DNA from 3 places in the Hyphomicrobium sp. CS1GBMeth3 genome. Region 3 is predicted to be linked to each of the others. Evidence: predicted binding sites of a transcription regulator. Region 3 holds the regulator's gene; each other region holds the start of a gene.
What was found. Region 3 encodes LexA, which represses DNA repair genes until DNA is damaged. Its sites were predicted from a motif close to TGTTCNNNNTGTGTTCNG; they were not measured.
Positions count from the first base shown of each region.

Region 1: CS1GBM3_RS01355 (single-stranded DNA-binding protein) is a predicted target of LexA. The motif match lies at 2,314-2,331, and genes of this name have one in related genera.
Region 2: CS1GBM3_RS12720 (adenosylcobalamin-dependent ribonucleoside-diphosphate reductase) is a predicted target of LexA. The motif match lies at 4,296-4,313, and genes of this name have one in related genera.

Region 1 is NZ_FPHO01000002.1:259,601-265,672, forward strand. Features, by position in the region: gene CS1GBM3_RS01350 (pentapeptide repeat-containing protein) at 233-2,287, shown strand; gene CS1GBM3_RS01355 (single-stranded DNA-binding protein) at 2,564-3,085, shown strand; gene CS1GBM3_RS01360 (hypothetical protein) at 3,098-3,490, shown strand; gene CS1GBM3_RS01365 (cation diffusion facilitator family transporter) at 3,499-4,590, opposite strand; gene CS1GBM3_RS19410 (PRC-barrel domain-containing protein) at 4,767-5,417, opposite strand; gene gyrA (DNA gyrase subunit A) at 5,745-6,072, shown strand, end outside.
Region 2 is NZ_FPHO01000003.1:1,153,770-1,159,841, reverse strand. Features, by position in the region: gene CS1GBM3_RS12735 (gamma-glutamylcyclotransferase) at 1-482, shown strand, start outside; fluoride riboswitch at 536-596, shown strand; gene crcB (fluoride efflux transporter CrcB) at 672-1,052, shown strand; gene CS1GBM3_RS12725 (hypothetical protein) at 1,126-1,563, opposite strand; gene CS1GBM3_RS12720 (adenosylcobalamin-dependent ribonucleoside-diphosphate reductase) at 1,841-4,231, opposite strand; gene CS1GBM3_RS12715 (hypothetical protein) at 4,491-4,688, shown strand; gene CS1GBM3_RS12705 (lysophospholipid acyltransferase family protein) at 5,211-5,945, opposite strand; gene CS1GBM3_RS12700 (YdcF family protein) at 5,951-6,072, opposite strand, start outside.
Region 3 is NZ_FPHO01000002.1:642,645-648,716, forward strand. Features, by position in the region: gene glp (molybdopterin molybdotransferase MoeA) at 1-1,038, shown strand, start outside; gene CS1GBM3_RS03090 (hypothetical protein) at 1,039-1,254, opposite strand; gene lexA (transcriptional repressor LexA) at 1,551-2,282, shown strand; gene CS1GBM3_RS03100 (ASCH domain-containing protein) at 2,399-2,977, shown strand; gene CS1GBM3_RS03105 (ComEC/Rec2 family competence protein) at 2,919-5,150, opposite strand; gene gltX (glutamate--tRNA ligase) at 5,261-6,072, shown strand, end outside.

The DNA.
Region 1 (6,072 bases), 380 kb from region 3:
CCCCCTTCTCGCCTCTGTTAACTTCGATCGGGCACGGCGGCAACGTTAAAGCCTGGACTTCCAACAAATTGCGCGCTCGCTGTAAGCTGTTTTTGGGGCTTCGCGGGCAACACCTGTCGCAAAAAGCGCATCGATAGGTGCCGGCATGCCTTGGCCGCGCGACACACTTCCTCCTTTAATGTCAGGAAGAAGTCCGTGCCCGTATTTTTTGTCCGTATCGAGGGGTTCCGGGATGAGCGATCTGGCTCGTGGCGCACCTGAGGGTGAAACGCCGGTCAATCCCTATAGCCTGCTCGAAGCCATCAACCGCTCGAGCGACAGTGCGCACACCGCCTGGCTCATCTTTCTCGCTGTCATGGCGTATCTCACGATCGCGGTGGCGGGTGTCACACATAAAGACCTTCTGCTCGAGACGCCGGTTTCGCTGCCGCTGCTCGAGGTCGACATTCAGCTCCGGCAGTTCTTCCAGTTCGCGCCCATCGTGCTCGTGCTCATCCATGTCGGGCTTGTCTCGCAGCTGGCGTTGCTCGCGCGCGAGGCGCTCGAATACGACCACGCCGTTCGCCTTTTGGAGCCGACCGACCGGCGCACGCATCCGCTGCGGCTCGAGCTCAATAACTTCTTCTTCGTGCAGGCCATAGCGGGGCCTTGCCGAAGCCGCGTGATGGGCACGCTGCTGCATGGCATGAGCTGGCTCACGGTCGTGGTGCTGCCGGTGGTGCTGCTGCTCTACATCCAAGTCGTGTTCCTGCCCTACCACGACGTCGGCATCACGTGGACGCATCGCATCGCGCTCGTTGTCGACATTGCCCTGCTGGTTGCCATCGGTCTGTTCCTGATGCGTGCCGAGACGTCCTTTACGCAGGCTTTCGTGCGCACGACATCCGCGTATCCGATCAGATTTATTGCGACCTGCGTCGTGCTCGTGATTGTGTGGCTGATGTCGTTCTTCGTCGCGACCATTCCGGGCGAGCAGGCCGATCGCTTCGTTCAGCGGGTTCTCGGCTTCGATAACGAAGACGAGAGTACGTCGGGGCCTAGGTTCGTCTCAGGCTATGCCATTCCCTTCCTCGCGTTCGGCTCCGAGGGTTCGCTACTCGGTCTCTTCAAGCGCAACATCGAGGTCGTGGATACGGATCTCGTTGTCGACAAGGAGCAGACGCCGGGAGAGCCCTCGCTCAGCCTGCGCGAGCGCGATCTGCGCTTTGCCAAGCTCGACCGCTCGGACTTGCATCAGGTCGATCTTACGGGCAGCGATCTGCGCGGCGCTTCGCTCATCGGCACGGATCTGCGCGGTGCGTGGCTTCAGTGCGCGGACATCACGCATCTCGTGCTGACGGAGGACCGCGAGGCCGCAAACTGCGTCATCGCGCGGCGCGCCAAGCTCACGCGGGCGCGTCTCGATGGCGCGCGGCTCACTGGCGCCGACCTGCGTGGGGCGCAGTTCAACGATGCGAAGCTCGAAGGTGCCGAGCTTACGTACGCGTTGATCGTGGGCGCCAACTTCGCATCGGCGCGGCTCGAAAAGGCTGATCTCACGGGCGGTGTACGCGCAGAGGGTGCGAACTTTCTGATCGCCAATCTGCAGGGCGCAGATCTGACGGGGGCGCGCCTCGTCGGAGCGGATCTCACGAATGCGGATCTCACCGCCGCCATCCTGAGCCACGCCATGCTGGACGCCGCGAGGCTGCGCGAGGCGAAGCTCGACGGTGCCGCACTCTATCGCGCGTCGCTGCGGGGAAGCGATCTTAAGGGTGCCAGCATCGTCGGGGCGGACTTGCGCGAAGTGAAAGTGTGGCAGACGGCATCCCCGCTCGCAGACCCCGAGGGTCTCGCGGACCTGACGGGGCTTGCGCTGGCGCAGCCGCAGGAGAGCGAAGTGGCGAAGCTCAAGTCGGACATCGAGGGCATCAGGAGCCGGCGCGTGCGGGCTAGGCTCTCCGAGGCGCTGACACCGCTCGCCGATGCGGGCGAGCTCGCCAAGTGGGGCTCGTCGTCGGACTATGTCCTCTGGCAAGGGCTGGCATCTGCCGGCGCGCAGTCCTATCCTGAATTCTATAAGCCCCGCATCACGGACTATCTCGCGCGTCTTCAGTGTCGACCGCGCTGGAGCAACGGGGCCGTGGCAACCGGGGTCGCGCGGCGGGCGCAGCGGCCCGAGTTCCAAGGGGACGTCACCGTCGTGTACGACCGTCTGGTGTCGCCCTCCTGTCCGGCCGCGAAGTCCGTGCCGCCGAAGGTGGTCAAGGACCTGGCGACGGCCGCGGACATCGCGCAGGGTGGCTAGGACTTGCGGTGGCGCCTGCGAGACGCTAGAACATAACGAGAACTTTGGGTGTGAGCTGCCCCGTATGGCCCTTTGCGCCGTGAGAGCTTCGGTGGCCAACCCCGCGCGGTGGCGTGGGAAAAATGAAAAAGCTTGGGACAACCGTGGCGCTCGTTCGCGCCGGCGGGGCGTTGCGGGTAGGGTGCTGCAACTTGAGTCGCGTGCCGCGGATGGGCGCGCACGTGAGGCGGCGGGCAGAGGTCGCCGCTCAATAGCCGGACAACAGGGAGTGAGGTCATGGCCGGATCGGTCAACAAGGTAATCCTGGTCGGAAATCTCGGACGTGATCCTGAGATCCGGCGCACGCAGGACGGGCGTCCGATCGCCAACCTTCGCATTGCCACCAGCGAATCCTGGAAGGATCGCAACAGTGGTGAGCGGCGTGAGAAGACCGAATGGCATTCGGTGGTGATTTTCAACGAGAACCTGTGCCGCGTCGCGGAGCAGTATCTGCGCAAGGGCTCCAAGGTCTACATCGAGGGCCAGCTTCAAACCCGCAAGTGGCAGGATCAGCAAGGCCAGGATCGCTATTCGACGGAGGTCGTGCTGCAGGGCTTCAACGGGCAGCTCACGATGCTCGATGGGCGCGCGGGCGGCGGTGGCCTCGGTGAAGGCGGGCAGGCCGACTACGGCGAAGATAACAGCGGTGGCGGTTTTGGCGGCGGTGGCGAGACGCGGCGTCCGGCCCGCAGTGGCGGTGGCGGCTCGAAGGGCGGCGGTGGCATGGACAAGCCGTTCGACGACGAGATCCCGTTCTAGCGAGTGAGAGCGATGGCCCTGCCGGATTTCAAGGATATCATCGATCTTGTGAAGAAGGGTTCGACCCTTGAAGCTCAGGAACGAATTGTCGAATTGCGCGAAGCCCACCTGAACCTGAGAGAAGAAGTACTTAGGTTGCGTGAGGAGAACAGGCTCTTGCGCGACCGGATCGCTGTTTCAACGGCTCTTACATTCGATCGTTACTACTATTGGCGCGTGATCGGTGACGGCAAAGATGGGCCGTTCTGTCAGACCTGCTGGGACGGTGGCCAAAAGCTGGTGCGTCTAATTCCAGAACGCTCCTCCGAGGGTTGGAATTGTACAGTCTGCAATAGGTTTATTGCGGATCAGAGTTACTCTTCTGCCCGATACTCGAGAGCCGAGACTGAGTTCGATCCTTTTTAGCGAGCCGATTACCGGCGATTTAGGTGCTTTTGGCGCTTGCGCTCTTTGCGATTAAGCGGGCGAGGGGCTTCTGGCTGAGTGTCCGGTCCGGCTCGTGGCGTGGATAGCAAGGAAGCCGTTCTCGGCGCGTTCTTCTGCTCGGCGGACGATGGCCGTGCGTGCATGCGGTCTTCCATTGCGCGCTCGGTCGCGACGTAATCGGTGGCGGACTGCCCTTCGATGAAAATGCGGCGTACCGACGGGACACGCTCCCTGAGCGTCGCCTCGATGCGCGATACCGCGGCCTCGACATTGGCGGCCGGCTCTCGATCCTCGAGATCGACGCTCGCAACAACGAGCAGGCTGCGCGGACCGAGGTGCATGGTCCGGATCTCGTTCACGGCGCGGATCGGGCGGCCGGGCCCGACCTCGGCGACGATCGCTTCATGGATCTCGCGGCGGATTTCGGGTGGAGCCGCCACGCCGAGGATCAGGTTTCTGACCTCGATGCTCATGATCGCGGCGACGGCGCCGAGCAGCAATCCGATCAGCGTGGCGGCGGCGCCGTCGGCTGCGGGCAGCAAGGCCGTATCCGAAATCGCGATGCCCACGAAGGCAACGGCAAAGCTGATGAGCGCAGCGAAGTTCTCGGTCAGCACGGTGAAAAGAACGGGGCTGCGCTGCGCGCGCAGCGTTTGCGTCGTTTCGCGGCGCAGTTGGACGGCTCTGTCCGTCGCCAGTGCGACGGCAACGAATGCGATCCCCAAGGCGAGGTAGGCCGTTCGCGGGCCGATAACGGGACGTGGATCGACGAATGCGCCGATGCCGTCATGAATCGCGATGCCCGCCGCCAGCGAGAACAACAGGATCGCGACGACGAAGCTCCAGAAATGCAGCTCCTTGGCGTAGCCGAAGGGATGTGCGGCGTCGGCGGGCTGTTGCGCACGGCTGATGTTGAGCAGCAGGAGGCCTTGGTTGGCCGCGGCGACCAGCGTCAGCAGCGCGGCCGCAAGCATGGCTGTCGAACCGGTCAAGAGGGCGGCCGTGAAGGTGGCCGCTGTTGCTGCGGCATTGGCCGCCAGCGCCAGCATGAGGACGCTCGTTATATGACGCGGCGGCACGCTTCCGCTCCTGATCGTTCGTGAAACTCGACTATGTGTTTACGGGGTTTTGCGCGCGGGCAGAAGCGCTCGATATCGTTAAAGGAGCATGGTAGCGCCCGTCGTTGCGACGAGGGTAACCTCGAAAGCGGCCCCGGCCGATGCTTGCGCATCGGCCGGATTGGTTTTGCTATGAGCTACGGATTGGCGGGAGCGGGCTGCTCCGGCGTCGGCTCGGCCGGAGGCGCCTCCGCGGGCGGTGCCGGTTGCTGCTCGCTTCCGCCGACGGCTTCCTTGGCCGAGTCGATGGCGCCGGAGACGGCTTCCTTGGCCTTCTCATATGCCGGGCCAGCGGCTTCCTTGGCGGCGTCGTAGGCTTCCTGTGCCTTCTTCTTGGCCTCGTCGATCTGCGGTTGCGACTTGTCGGAGAACTCGTTGAGCTTCTCCTTGGTGCGGTCGAACAGCGACTTCGGCGGCTTCTTGCGTTGGAACTCGGGAGCAGTGTCAAGCGACTCCTTGGTCAGGTCCGGCAGCGAGACGAACAGCGTGCCGTCCTTCTCCTCGAACTTGAGCGAAGCGAGGCTGACGCCAACCTTTTTTTCTGCCCAGCCGAGATAGCCGCCGGTGCCCATCACGACGCCGACGACTTGGTTGTCGGCGCTGACGATCAGATCTTCGATGTCGCCTACGATCTTGCCTTCGGCCCCGTGCACCTTGGCGCCGATCAGGTGATCCTTGGCGAGGTACTCGGTGTCGGATTGGGCCGGGACGAACGTGGTATCGGCCCGGGCCGCGGCCAGCGGCGCGGCGGCGAGCAAGGCGGCAGCAAATAGCGACAAGTTTTTCATGTGATTCGTTTCCTGGTCAGTCAAAGACCGCGTGCGAGTTGGGGGTGCGGTCGAACGCTGTTCAAGCACGCAACGGTGAAAACCCGAAGGCGGACGAAGGGTCAGGCGCGACTTATTGACAAGTCTGGTGCCGGGTGCCCTGTAATGCCCGAAAAAGGCCTTTCGTTCCCGTGCGTTCGCGGGGGACGGGACGGCTTTTCGGCGGCGTTGCCATTGCGGTCGCGGGTGCCCGTCGGGTAAACTCGGTGCGACTGAAAAAGCATCATTCCGGCCCGTGGACGCGCGCATGAGCGGCGCCGTCCCTAGCCCTAAAGCGGGACTTCCACATTGAGCGACACCAGCGACCGGCCCGGCGCGTCGGGTCCGAGCGATATCCGGCCCGTTCTGATCCAGGACGAGATGAAGCGCTCGTACCTCGAGTACGCGATGAGTGTCATCATCTCGCGCGCATTGCCCGACGTGCGCGACGGCTTGAAGCCCGTGCATCGGCGCATCCTCTACGCCATGCAGAGGCTCGGCCTCGACTGGAACAAGAAGCACATGAAGTCGTCCAAGGTCGTGGGCGACACGATGGGCGACTTCCATCCGCACGGCAACCTCGCGATCTACGACGCGCTCGTGCGTCTCGCGCAGGACTTCTCCATGCGCGTGCCGT
Region 2 (6,072 bases), on a different contig from region 3:
TGTGTGAGGGCATGGCATTCCGGCTGGCGCCCGAAGCACAAGATGCGGTTGTGCGGTATCTGAGGCGCCGCGAGCTGATCTACGGCGTCTATCGCGAAGCCCTGGTGCCGGTTGAGCTTCACGGCTCGCCGCGCACGGTGTGGGCCATAACCTACATCGCCGAGCGCTCGCATCCGGCCTATGCGGGCTCGCTGCCGCTCAAGCGCGAAGCGGACCTCATCCGCCGCTCGGCTGGCTTTGGCGGCACCAATCTCGAGTATCTCGCAAGCACCATCCGCCACCTCAAAGAGCTCGGCATTTACGAGCCGCGGCTCGCGCGGCTTGCCACGCTCACGGGGCCGTTGGCGGCGCGTGCGACGGGGGATGGCAACGAGGCCGCGTCTAGCGCCGTGGCGCTGAGGCGGGCATGGGCGGCTCGGCCGATCGCCTCGCCGCGCACGGTGCGCGATAACCGCTTCGGATTCCGCGCCAAGCTCGATTGACGCGTTGTCGCCGCACCGCCTTGTCAAAGGCCGGCGCTTCGCGCACATTGCCGGCGTGGGATGGGAATGGAGTCTCCCGACAACCGCCGCAAGGCTGATGGCTCCTACCAGGCGCTTTTTTGCGCGGGTAGGAGCTTGCGTAGAGCTTCCCTGTGCGGAAGCTGAGCGAAGTCGAATGCGGAGGTTTGCATGTTGGCATCCATCGTCGTTTTCATCGGCGCAGGAGTGGGCGGCCTGCTGCGCCACTTCCTGAATACGTGGATCACCGCCCTGATGGGGACAGGGTTTCCTTACGGCATCCTGGCGATCAACGTCATCGGCTCGACGGCGATGGGGCTTGCGGTGGGGTGGTTCGCATTCCGTGGAGAGGCGCTTCCGGAGCTGAGGCTGTTCCTCGCCACCGGCATCCTCGGCGGTTTCACCACCTTCTCGGCCTTCTCGCTCGATACCGCGCTTCTGATGGAGCGTGGCGAGGCGCTTGCTGCCGTGACCTACGCAGTGGGGAGCGTCATCCTCTCCGTGCTCGGGCTGTTCCTTGGCCTTTGGGCCATGCGCGCCGCGTTCGGCTGACTGAAACGAAAATCGCGCCGGCTTGGGGGAAGCCGACGCGATGGTCGTGACGGGAGGGGGGAAGGGTCAATACTCAGTGGCGCGTGGCGGCCATAGGGGTGCTCATTTCGGCGTCGATGCCGCCGGCGCGCAGATCGAGCTCGACGACGCGGCGCTCTTGAGCCGACGGGGCGAGCAGATGGATGTGGACCTCGTTGGCACCGAGGCGTGCCGCGCGATGGCGGATCTCGGCGAGGTTCAGCGAGGGTGCCTGGTTCTTCAGGTGGCCGATGGCGAGCACCGAGCGCTGGCCTGTGATGTCGCGGCGCACCAGCAGGAAGTTGGCGGCCGGAACCTCCGGGCAGTCGAGAAGATCGTAGACGGTGTGAACGTAACGCTGGCCGGAGGCGCCGCTCCAGAAGTGGAAGCCGGCGTTCCGATCGAGGGTGTCGTAGGCCTTGGAGACCTGAGGGGCGGACTCCAGACGGCGGCGGGCTCTGGCCTCAGCGAGTTGAATGACACGCGCTCCCATCTTGCAGTTCCTTGCCGAGTTACGCGGCTCTAATCACTACCGAACGCTCTTGAGAATGCTCTGAATTTCCAGCCTAAATGTGGCTCGAACTCAGTCATTTTTGGGCATTTGCGCCTGCCGTTAGTGTTACCAGGAGGGCGGGCCGCAGCGCTGTTTCGTGCGGAACCAAGCTTGCGAGTCATGGGGTTAGCGGGGGCGCTCCTCGCCCTCGATGTCCGCTGCCGTTGCCACGGATCCGTCACGTTTTTTCCCGCTGCGGGGTGATCCTTCTCGAGCTTCAGTCGCACCGCGAGAAGCCGCAGGCGCGGCATGTCCAGCAGCCCTCCTCCTTCACGAAGGCCTGCGCCGCGCAGCGCGGGCAGCTGCGGCCAAGGGGACGGCTCCCGCTTCTCAAAGCTGCGTTCTCTTCGCCGCCGTGCGCCACGGCGACCGGTGGAGCAAGCGGCAGCTCCGACACGCCGTCGGGATCGGAGAGGAAGCCGATGCGCTTCATATGCGCTTCGATCACCTCGCCGATGGCGGCGAGCAGGCTCGGCACGTAGCGCCCGCCCATCCAACGGCCACCCTGCGGGTCGAACACGGCCTTCAGCTCCTCGGCGACGAAGGCGACGTCGCCGCCGCGGCGGAACACGGCGCTGATCATGCGCGTCAGCGCGACCGTCCAGGCGTAGTGCTCGAGGTTGCGCGTGTTGATGAAGATCTCAAAGGGACGGCGGCGGCCGTTAGTTTCAATATCGTTGAGGGTGACGTAGAGCGCGTGGTCGCTCTCGGGCCACTTGAGCTTGTAGGTGTAGCCCGCGAGCACGGGATCGCGGTCGAGAGGCTTTGCCATGTAGATGACGCCGCCATGGCCCGATGGCGCCGCGCCAGCGGTGCCGGGTGGGGCGGCGGGGGCCGGCGCGACGTGTAAAGGCTCGATGGTTACAGTGCTCTCGTCGGGCGTCGCGGCGGGCGCCTCGATGGCAGAGAGCACGGCGCCGGTTACCGTGTTCGGGCGATAGGCGGTGCAGCCTTTGAGGCCAAGGTCGAAGGCTTCGAGATAGATCGATTGAAACGCCTCGAAGGAGATGTCGGCCTGGCAATTGATGGTTTTCGAGATCGAGCTGTCCACGTGCCGCTGCAGCGCGGCCTGCATCACGAGATGCTCGCGCGGCGTCAGGTCCGCTGCCTTGACGAAGGCCGGCGTCAGGGGTGCGTCGTTCCCGGCCACGCGCCGGTAACGCGCATGCGCCAGGTCCTCGACCTCTTCGACATGAGGATTTCCATCCCGGTCCAGAACGCGGCGGGCGTAGCGGAAGTCGAACACCGGCTCGACGCCCGACGAGACGTTGCCGGCGAACAGCGAAATGGTGCCGGTGGGAGCGATCGAGGTCAGGCAGCCGTTGCGGATGCCGTGGCGGCGGATGGCGTCCTGCACCTCGGCGGGCAAGCGTTGCAGGTTTGGCGCGGCGAGGAACTGCTCGGCGTCATAGAGTGGGAACGCGCCTTTCTCGGCGGCCAGCTCGGCGCTGGCAAGATAGGCCGCGCGCTCGATGGCGCCCATCCAGCTCTCGGCAAGACGCTCCGCCTCGGGCGAGCCGTAGCGCACGCCGAGCGCGATCAGCGCGTCGGCGAGCCCGGTCACGCCGAGCCCGATGCGCCGCTTGGCCTTCGCCTCCTGTCGCTGGGCGGCCAGCGGATAGCCGGAGATATCGACGACGTTGTCGAGGAAGCGCACGGCAATGCGCGTGCGCTCCTCGAGGCGGGTGAGATCGAGTGCTGCGTCTTTCGCAAACTGCTCTCTCACCATCTCGGCGAGATTGATGGAGCCGAGCAGGCAAGCCCCGTAAGGCGGCAACGGCTGCTCTCCACAGGGATTGGTGGCGCGGATCTCCTCGCAGTAGGAGAGGTTGTTCTGGCGGTTGATGCGGTCGATGAAGATGACGCCGGGCTCGGCGTAATCGTAAGCGGCGCGCATGATGCGGTCCCACAGCGCGCGCGCCTCGATCGTCTTCACGACCTTGCCGTCGAACACGAGATCCCACGGTTTGCCGGCGCGCACGGCGGCGATGAAGGCGTTTGTCACCAGCACCGAGAGGTTGAAGTTGCGCAGCTTCAGGGGATCGGACTTGGCGTCGATGAAGGCTTCGATGTCCGGGTGATCGCACCTCAGCGTGCCCATCATGGCGCCGCGGCGCGCGCCGGCCGACATGATAGTGCGGCACATGGCGTCCCAGACGTCCATGAAGCTCACGGGGCCTGAGGCGTCGGCGCCGATGCTGCGCACCAGCGCGCCCTTGGGTCTCAAGGTCGAGAAATCGTGGCCGATGCCGCCACCCTGCTGCATGGTGAGGGCGGCTTCCTTCACGTTCTCGAAGATGGAGCCGAGGTCGTCCTCGATGCGGCCCATGACGAAGCAATTGAAGAGCGTGACGGCGCGGCCCGTGCCGGCGCCGGCCAGGATGCGGCCTGCGGGCACGAAGCCGAAGTCCGACATCGCCTCGTAGAAGCGCCGGGCCCAGCGGTCGCGCACGCGCTTGCCGCCCTTCTCGACGGAGGCCGCAGCCTCAGCGACGCGGCGGAAGGTGTCGGCCAGCGTCTCGTCGCGGGCGGCGTCGCTTGTGAGCCGGTACTTGCGCCGCCAGATCTCTTCCGAGATTGGCGACAGGAATGCAGGCGCGTCGGTCATGCAGGCCCTCAAGCCTTGAAACGGCCCCTAAATATAGGAGCGCGCCGCGCCGACGTCAAACAAATGTTCTCTTTAAGTTCTCGTTTGTTCTTCTCAAGGCTCTCCCGCCCCTGGTCGTGTCTCAGTTTGAAAATCCTTGCTTGGCGCCTTCGACACGGCTTACCCAGGCTGAATGGCGGGGTATTGGCGAGACGTACATTCGAGGACGATTGCCGCAGCGCGTAAGGCGGCGAACATCGAGACGCGGGACAAGATGATCATGGTCATCGTTGTCCAGATGATCATTGGCGCCGTCATTTTCTATCTCACGCAGCAATCGGATATGACGACCAGAGTCGTCAGCGCGCTTGCACCGTTCCTCCTGTTGCCGGTGTGGTACACCTCAAGCTGCCGTCCGTCCCTCCTGAAATGGCCCAAGATGCAGAGCGCCGCCATAGCCAGCGCGTTGCCGAGATAGAAGTACAGCGTGACGCGGCGTTAGCAGAGCTTCACGCCCTAAGGAAACCTCCTCCTCCGGAGCGAGATCCGGACGGACTCTATCAATTCGAACGAAAAGTCGGGCAAGTGCGGGTTCCCCGACAGGATCTCGCTAGAGGGCTCGTCTCGTTCGAGCAGATCGTCGGAGCCATCGACCTTAACGTTGAACAGCAGTTTGAGTATCGCGACTTTATTCTGCGCATAGAGTCGCGTTCATCGGAGGGCAGGGTGTCGTTCGGTGGGCAGCGGGAACGCAGCATTGAAGGCGTGCATTGTCGGATCATCGGTCGGAGGTGAGAACGCGCTTTTTGTACGTCTTCGGGGCCGTCCCGGCTTCGGCGCGACGGCATCCATCAGCACAACAAGGTCATCGAACGACAGGAGCTTGTCCGTGAGTCCTGCGGCCATGGCGGGGGTGACGCGCAGCGTCTTGTGGATGCCACCGGTCGTAAAACTAGAAGTAGAACGGCAGGGCGCGTTCAAAGCCGATTTTCAACGCTCGTTATTTCAAACCTGAGAGGCTCTGGCGGCCCTCTTTGACAAGGCGTTGAGCGGCTTCCTCGAGGCGGGCTTCCAGCAACGCGCGGAACTCCTTGCGCGGCAGGCCGGGCGGAATGGGGTCGAGGAATTCGACCACGATGGTGCCCGGGTGCCGGATCATCGAGCGGCGCGGCCAGAAGAGGCCCGAGTTCAGTGCCAACGGTACGCACGGCAGCTCGAGCGCTTCGTAGAGGGCGACGTAGCCGGGCTTGTAGTCGGGCGGGGCGCCGGGCGCCTGGCGCGTGCCTTCCGGAAAGATGACGATCTCGCGGCCCTGGTCTGCCTTGCGCTTTGCGTCAGTGATCATGGCCTTGAGCGCCTTCGCGGCCTTGTCGCGCTTCACCAGGATGTGCTCGAACTTGACGCAGAACCAGCCGTAGAACGGGATCCACTTCAACTCATCCTTGAGCACGATGGCGGGGTCGCGGAACAGCGGCACGAGGCCGAAGGTGTCCCACGCCGATTGGTGCTTGGAGACGACGAGGCAGGCCCCTTTCGGCAGCTTGTCGTGGCCGCGCACCTCGAGCTTTGTGCCGGCGATCACGCGCAACAGCCAGACGCAGATGATGCCGTGCAGCTTCAGCCCGGCCATGGCCCAGCTTCTGGGCCCGAGCAGCAGCCACGAGCCGAACACCAGCATCAGGGCGGTGGTTACGTAGAAGGCGAATGCGAACAGGTAGGAGCGGAGGAGGAGCATCGGCTCTAGGACTTGGGTGGTGTGCCGGAGGCGGCCGTAACGGACGTTGATTGCCACGGTGATATGACGCGAGATACCGCCAAACGGGCCGCGGCGGGCAGGAACTTTATGTACTCGGAGGCGAGCA
Region 3 (6,072 bases):
TTCGGCGACGGGCCTGCCGCTGTCGGAGACCGCTGGACGGTCGTCGGCGAATCCGCGGCTGGTCACGCGTTTACCGGCACGGTGGAACGTGGTCAGGCTGTGCGCATCTTCACCGGCGCTCCGGTGCCGGCGGGCTGCGGCACGGTCGTGATCCAGGAAAACGTCTCGCGCACGGGCGATCTCGTCACCGCCATCGACGCGACGCGTGGCGGCGCTAACATTCGCCTAACTGGCTGCGATTTTGCCGATGGCGACGTGCTGCTCGCGCGCGGCCGCCGGCTCGACGCCCACACGCTGACGCTCGCGGCTGCCATGGGTCACGCTGACCTCCCGGTCGCGCGCCGGCCGGTGGTAGCCATCCTTGCGACCGGCGACGAGTTGGTGGCGCCCGGCACGCTGCCCGGCCCGGATCAGATCATCTCCTCAAACCCTGTTGGTATCGGCGCGCTCGTACGGCGTGCGGGCGGCGTCCCGCGCGAGCTCGGCATCGCGCCGGACCGTATGGAAGACCTTGCGGCGTGCATCGCGGAGGCAAAGGACGCCGACGTGCTGGTCACCATCGGCGGAGCGTCCGTCGGCGATCACGATCTCGTCGCCGAGGTGCTGAAGCGCGAAGGCCTCAACCTCGCGTTCTGGAAGATCGCGCTTCGTCCCGGCAAGCCGCTGATGTTCGGGCGGCTCGGCACGACGCGCGTGCTCGGGCTACCGGGCAATCCCGTCTCGGCGCTGATCACGGCGCGCGTGTTTCTCGTGCCGCTGATCCACGCGCTGCTTGGCGAGAAGCGGCAGGGGCCCGCGACGGAGACGGCTCGTCTCACGGCTCCGCTCGAAGCCAACGGCCCGCGCCTGCATTTGATGCGGGGCACGCTCGGGCGACGGACGGACGGGGCGCTGACCGTCACGCCGCTGCCGTCGCAAGACAGCTCGCTTCTCAGCGCGCTGGCGGCTGCCGACTGCCTGATCTGGCGCGCGCCGGGCGCGGCCGCGGCCGCGGCCGGCGAGCCCGTGCTGGTGGAGCGCCTCGAGTTGTCGTGGTGATTAGAGCCCGCTCGAGCTCGGTCTGCGGAACTCGTCGATAGACAACGGCCGCACCGGGTAGATGCGCTCGCCCGGCACCGAGCCGGCGCGTCTACGCACGAAGGCCATCGCGCGCGCAAGATCGGGCAGCTCGACGTTCATGAAGACCGACGCCGTCAGATCATGCTCCGCATACTGCGGCATGATCTGGATCCGCCAACCCGCTACCTTGCTCATCCTGCGACCTCGCTATTGCGCTCGCGCGCACTAAGGGCACGAGCGCCGCCGAGACGCCACCGGGATGCTCTGGTACCGTAAAGATGCACCGCCCCGACCAATTCGGGGGCGGCCCTTGCGGAACCTTGCGAGAACGATTAGGGTACATTCACGATTTGTTTAGGTGAGTCTCGCCAAGCACCCGGTTGCAGCATCATCGGGTTGCGGAAGGTTCGCATGCTGTGCTTTTCAGCATTTCGCGGGCCGTCATTCATAACTCTCGGCCTTCGCGTAACGGGCCTTGCACGGGAGGCACAATGCTGACTTCGAAGCAGAAGGAACTGCTGCTTTTCATCCACGAGCGCATGCAGGCTGACGGCGTGCCGCCGTCCTTCGACGAAATGAAGGATGCGCTCGACCTCAAAAGCAAATCAGGCATCCACCGGCTGATCACGGCGCTGGTCGAGCGCGGCTTCATTCGCCGCCTGCCGCACCGGGCGCGTGCCATCGAGGTGCTGAAGCTGCCGGAAAGCTCGACGGCGTCGAGCGTGGCGGCCGTTTCCGGTGGCGGCGAAACGCAGCGGCGGATCGGCTTCCAGCCGAGCGTCATCGAGGGGGCGAAGGCGCGCAACATCGCGGCTCCCCCCTCGCACATGCTCGACAGCCGCACGGTGTCGGTGCCTGTCATGGGCCGCATCGCGGCCGGCGTGCCGATCTCCGCCATCCAGAACCATACCCACGACATCGCCTGCCCGCCCGACCTTCTGACCAACGGCGAGCACTTTGCGCTCGAGGTGCGTGGCGATTCGATGATCGAGGCCGGCATCCATGACGGCGACACGGTCATCATCCGGCGCTGCGACACGGCCGAGAACGGCGACATCGTCGTGGCGCTCGTCGAGCAGGAAGAGGCGACGCTGAAGCGGCTGCGCAAGAAGGGCTCGACGATTGCGCTCGAAGCCGCGAACCCCGAGTTCAAGACGCGCATCTTCGGGCCCGACCAGATCGACATTCAGGGCCGGCTCGTCGGGCTTATCCGCCGGTATTGATTACGCTGCGCTGCCGCTCAAGGGAGCACGATGGGAGGTTCACTTTCATCACCGCTCCCTTGGTTGCCCGTGGCGCGCTGTTGAAGGTGCACGAGGTGCACTAGGCACACCGAACGATGCTGTTCCGGAACGCCGTTCTCGAGAAGATCAAGACCGGCGACGTCACCCTCGCCTTTCGGCGGTGGCGACGCCCGACCGTCAAGGCCGGTGGCATGCTGCGCACGCCGGTGGGTGTGCTGGCTATCGTTGCCGTTGAGGTCTGCTCAGCACAGGAGGTCTCGGAGCGCGAGGCGCGGGCTGCGGGTTTCGCGAGCCGCGCCGATGCACTCACGGATATTGCTAAGCAGCGCGACGGGCAGCTCTACCGCATCCGGTTTCATCTTGCCGGCGCGGATCCGCGGCATGCGCTTCGCGCGCGGTCTGCGCCGTCGCAGGCCGAACTCGACGACGTTCTCCGGGCGCTCGACCGATTGGACACGGCCGCCGGGGCCGTCCCGTGGACTCGGCGCTTGCTCAATCTCATTTCCGACCGGGACGGCGTGCTGGCGGGGGACCTCGCCGCAGAGATCGGAGTCGAGAAGGATGTGCTCAAGCGGCGCGTGCGCAAGCTCAAGGAGCTTGGTCTGACCGAGAGCCTCACTCGCGGCTATCGTCTCTCTCCGCGCGGCGCGACCGTTCTCGCGCGGTTGAAATGACGCGCTCGTGGCGCCCAGTGTCCGGGCGCTTGGTCCAAGGCCGCGCGCCGCGCTGGCCGACCACCGTCTCGATCCGCGCGATGCGCGCTTTCCCCGCCCCGTCCTGCTCCAGATAGATCGCGTGGGTGCCCTCGCGGCGCAGCGTCCAGCGGTCGATGACGGCCATTGGCGCCGTACAGCCGCGCGGCGGACGCGGTTCGCTGATCACGATATCGGCCTTTGCGCAGTCCTCTGCTATGGCCGCGGGATGTCGCGCTATGGCGACGCGTAATCCACGCGTCGCGGCCGTGCAGCCCGTGCCGTCGCAGCGGAAGGCGCGGTCGCGCAGCACATCGCGTGGTGTGCGACCGTCGCCGTCGTGCTGAAGCCAGCGCGAGAGCTCGAAGCTGCTGGCGCGGCCACCGATTGCCGTAAGGCGGCCGTCTGCGCCGCGCACGGCGACCAGCTCACCACCTCTGCCCGCCAGGATATCGGGCCGTACGCCGCCGCCCGCTAGCAGCACACCACCGCCGATGGCGGCGAGGCCCATCGCGCGCCAGCGCGTCCGCCACAGCGTCAGCCAAAGGCCGCCCGCGATCATTAGCGCGAAGCTTACTTGCGATATCTCCCGCACAAAGCCGACGGCGCCGGGAAGACTGGCGACCCAGTAAGCCGTCGCCGTCATGGCGTCGATGCCGAACGCCATGAACTTCAGCGCTATCGCTTCGAGCCCGAGCGGCATCAGCACCAACGTCATCAGCGCACCCGGCATCACGACCAGGTTGCAGACCGGAACCGCGATCAGATTGGCAAGCAGCGCATACTGCTGGCTGCGCTGAAAATGAAAAAGCCCGAACGGCGTCACCGCGAGGCTCGCAATGATGGTCGAGCCGACGATGCCGCCGAAGAACATCACGACGCTTCCGACCCAGGTGCCGCGGTCGCGCGCGCCCGAGGTGGCGCGGATGGTCTCGTACGCCGCGATCAGCGAGACGACGGCCGCGAACGACATCTGGAAGCCGGCGTCGAGCAGGCTTTCGGGCGTCGCGACGAGCACGAGCAGCGCGGCGATGGCAACGTTGCGCATGGCGAGCGCCTGCCGGTCCACCATCACGGCGATGAACATGATGGCGATCATCACGAACGCGCGAATGGTGGGGATCGAGCCGCCGGAAATCATGAGATAGCAGAAGCCCCCCGCCATAGCGGTGGCCGCGGCCCATTTCTTTGTCGGAAAGCTCAGGGCAATGGCGGGAAAGAGCGCGAACACGAGCCGCGCCGTCACGAACACCGAGCCCGCCATGATGACCATGTGCAAGCCCGAGATCGAGAGAATGTGCACGAGGCCGGAGTCGCGGTAAGCGTCGTTCGTGGCTTCCGTGATGGCGCCGCGCTCGCCCGTGATCAGCGATACGGCGATGGCGCCCGTCTCTCCTGGTACGGCCGCCCGCACCCGCTCGGCAATGCCTTGGCGCAGGCGCTCGAGCGCGCTTCGCATCTTCTGGTATAGGCTATCCGGATCCGCGGCCGTGACAATTTCCGGCGGATTGATCGCGTAGCCCGTCGCTCCGATCCCCTGGAACCACGCCCAGCGCGAAAAATCATATCCGCCAGGCAGCGCTGGGATCGCGGGCGGCCGGAGCGCCGCCCGCAAGCGCACCGTGTCCCCAGGCTTCAATCCCTCGCGCTTCGTCATGATGCGCACGCGGACCCGGGCCGGCCGTGCCTCGGGCGCGAGACCCGCGATGTCCGTGACGCGGATCGTGAGCCGCTCGCCCCGCGTCGCCCGCGGCTCGACCAGCTCCACCACGCCCGTGATGTCGGCGCGGCGCATCTCCTTGGCGAGCACCGGTGCGCGCGTCCATTCCGTGCGCGTCTTCGCCGCCGCAAATCCGAGGGAGGCTGCAAAAAGGGCCAGCGTGAGGAGGTGGACGAGCCCTGTCCGTGGGCTCGCAACGGCGAGACCGAACGCGATCACCGGCAGCGCCAGCGCAGTCCACGTGCCGGGCTCGGCTGCGAGCGAGAAATAGACGGCGATCCCGCTTCCGAAGGCCACGGGCAGCCAAAGAAACCAGCGCGACCGCTCCGCCTCGAGGCGCTCGGCGAGCCCGCCTTCGAGGCCGCGCGCGACTATCCTTCGCAGGGCCGCCCCGAGCGAGCCCTGCCGCCGTCCGCTGTCGCGCGCTGCGTCCACGCCCTCCCCCCGAAAACGCTCCGCCCGAGATCCGGCCTCACGGCTGGCCTCTGGGTGGCTCGCCATGCTACATGGCGGGCCGAACCTCCGAAACACGAGCCTGATCAAACATGACGGATACGAAACGGAGCGAGGACGGCACACCCGTCGTCGTGCGCTTCGCCCCCTCGCCTACCGGCTATCTGCACATCGGCGGGGCCCGCACCGCGCTTTTCAACTGGCTCTACGCCCGCGGGCGCGGTGGCAAGTATCTGTTGCGTATCGAGGATACGGACCGCGAGCGCAATAACCCGGAGGCGGTGGCAGCCATCCTCGACGGGCTCACCTGGCTTGGCCTCGACTGGGACGGCGAGCCGATCTCGCAGTTTTCACGTGCCGACCGACACCGCGAGGTGGCAGAGGCGCTGCTCGCGAGCGGAAACGCCTACCGCTGCTACATGACTCCCGCCGAGATCGATACCATGCGCAAAGAAGCCGAGGCCGAGAAGCGGCCCTTCACGGTGCTCTCGCCGTGGCGCGACCGCGATCCGTCGGAGGCGCCGGCGGGTGCGCCGTTCGCGGTGCGACTGCGCGCGCCGCGTGAGGGCGAGACGGTGATCGAGGATCATGTGCAGGGTCGGGTCGTGTTCCAGAACAAGGAGCTCGACGATCTCATCATTCTGCGAAGCGACGGCAATCCGACGTACAATCTCGCTGTCGTCGTCGATGACCACGACATGGGCATCACGCATGTGATCCGCGGCGTCGACCACCTGACCAATGCGGCGCGTCAGACGCAGATCTATCGCGGCATGGGCTGGACCGTGCCGGAATGGGCGCACGTGCCGCTGATCCACGGCGCGGACGGCGCCAAGCTTTCCAAGCGCCACGGCGCGCAGGGCGTCGAGGAGTATCGCGCCATGGGCTACCTGCCGGCAGCGCT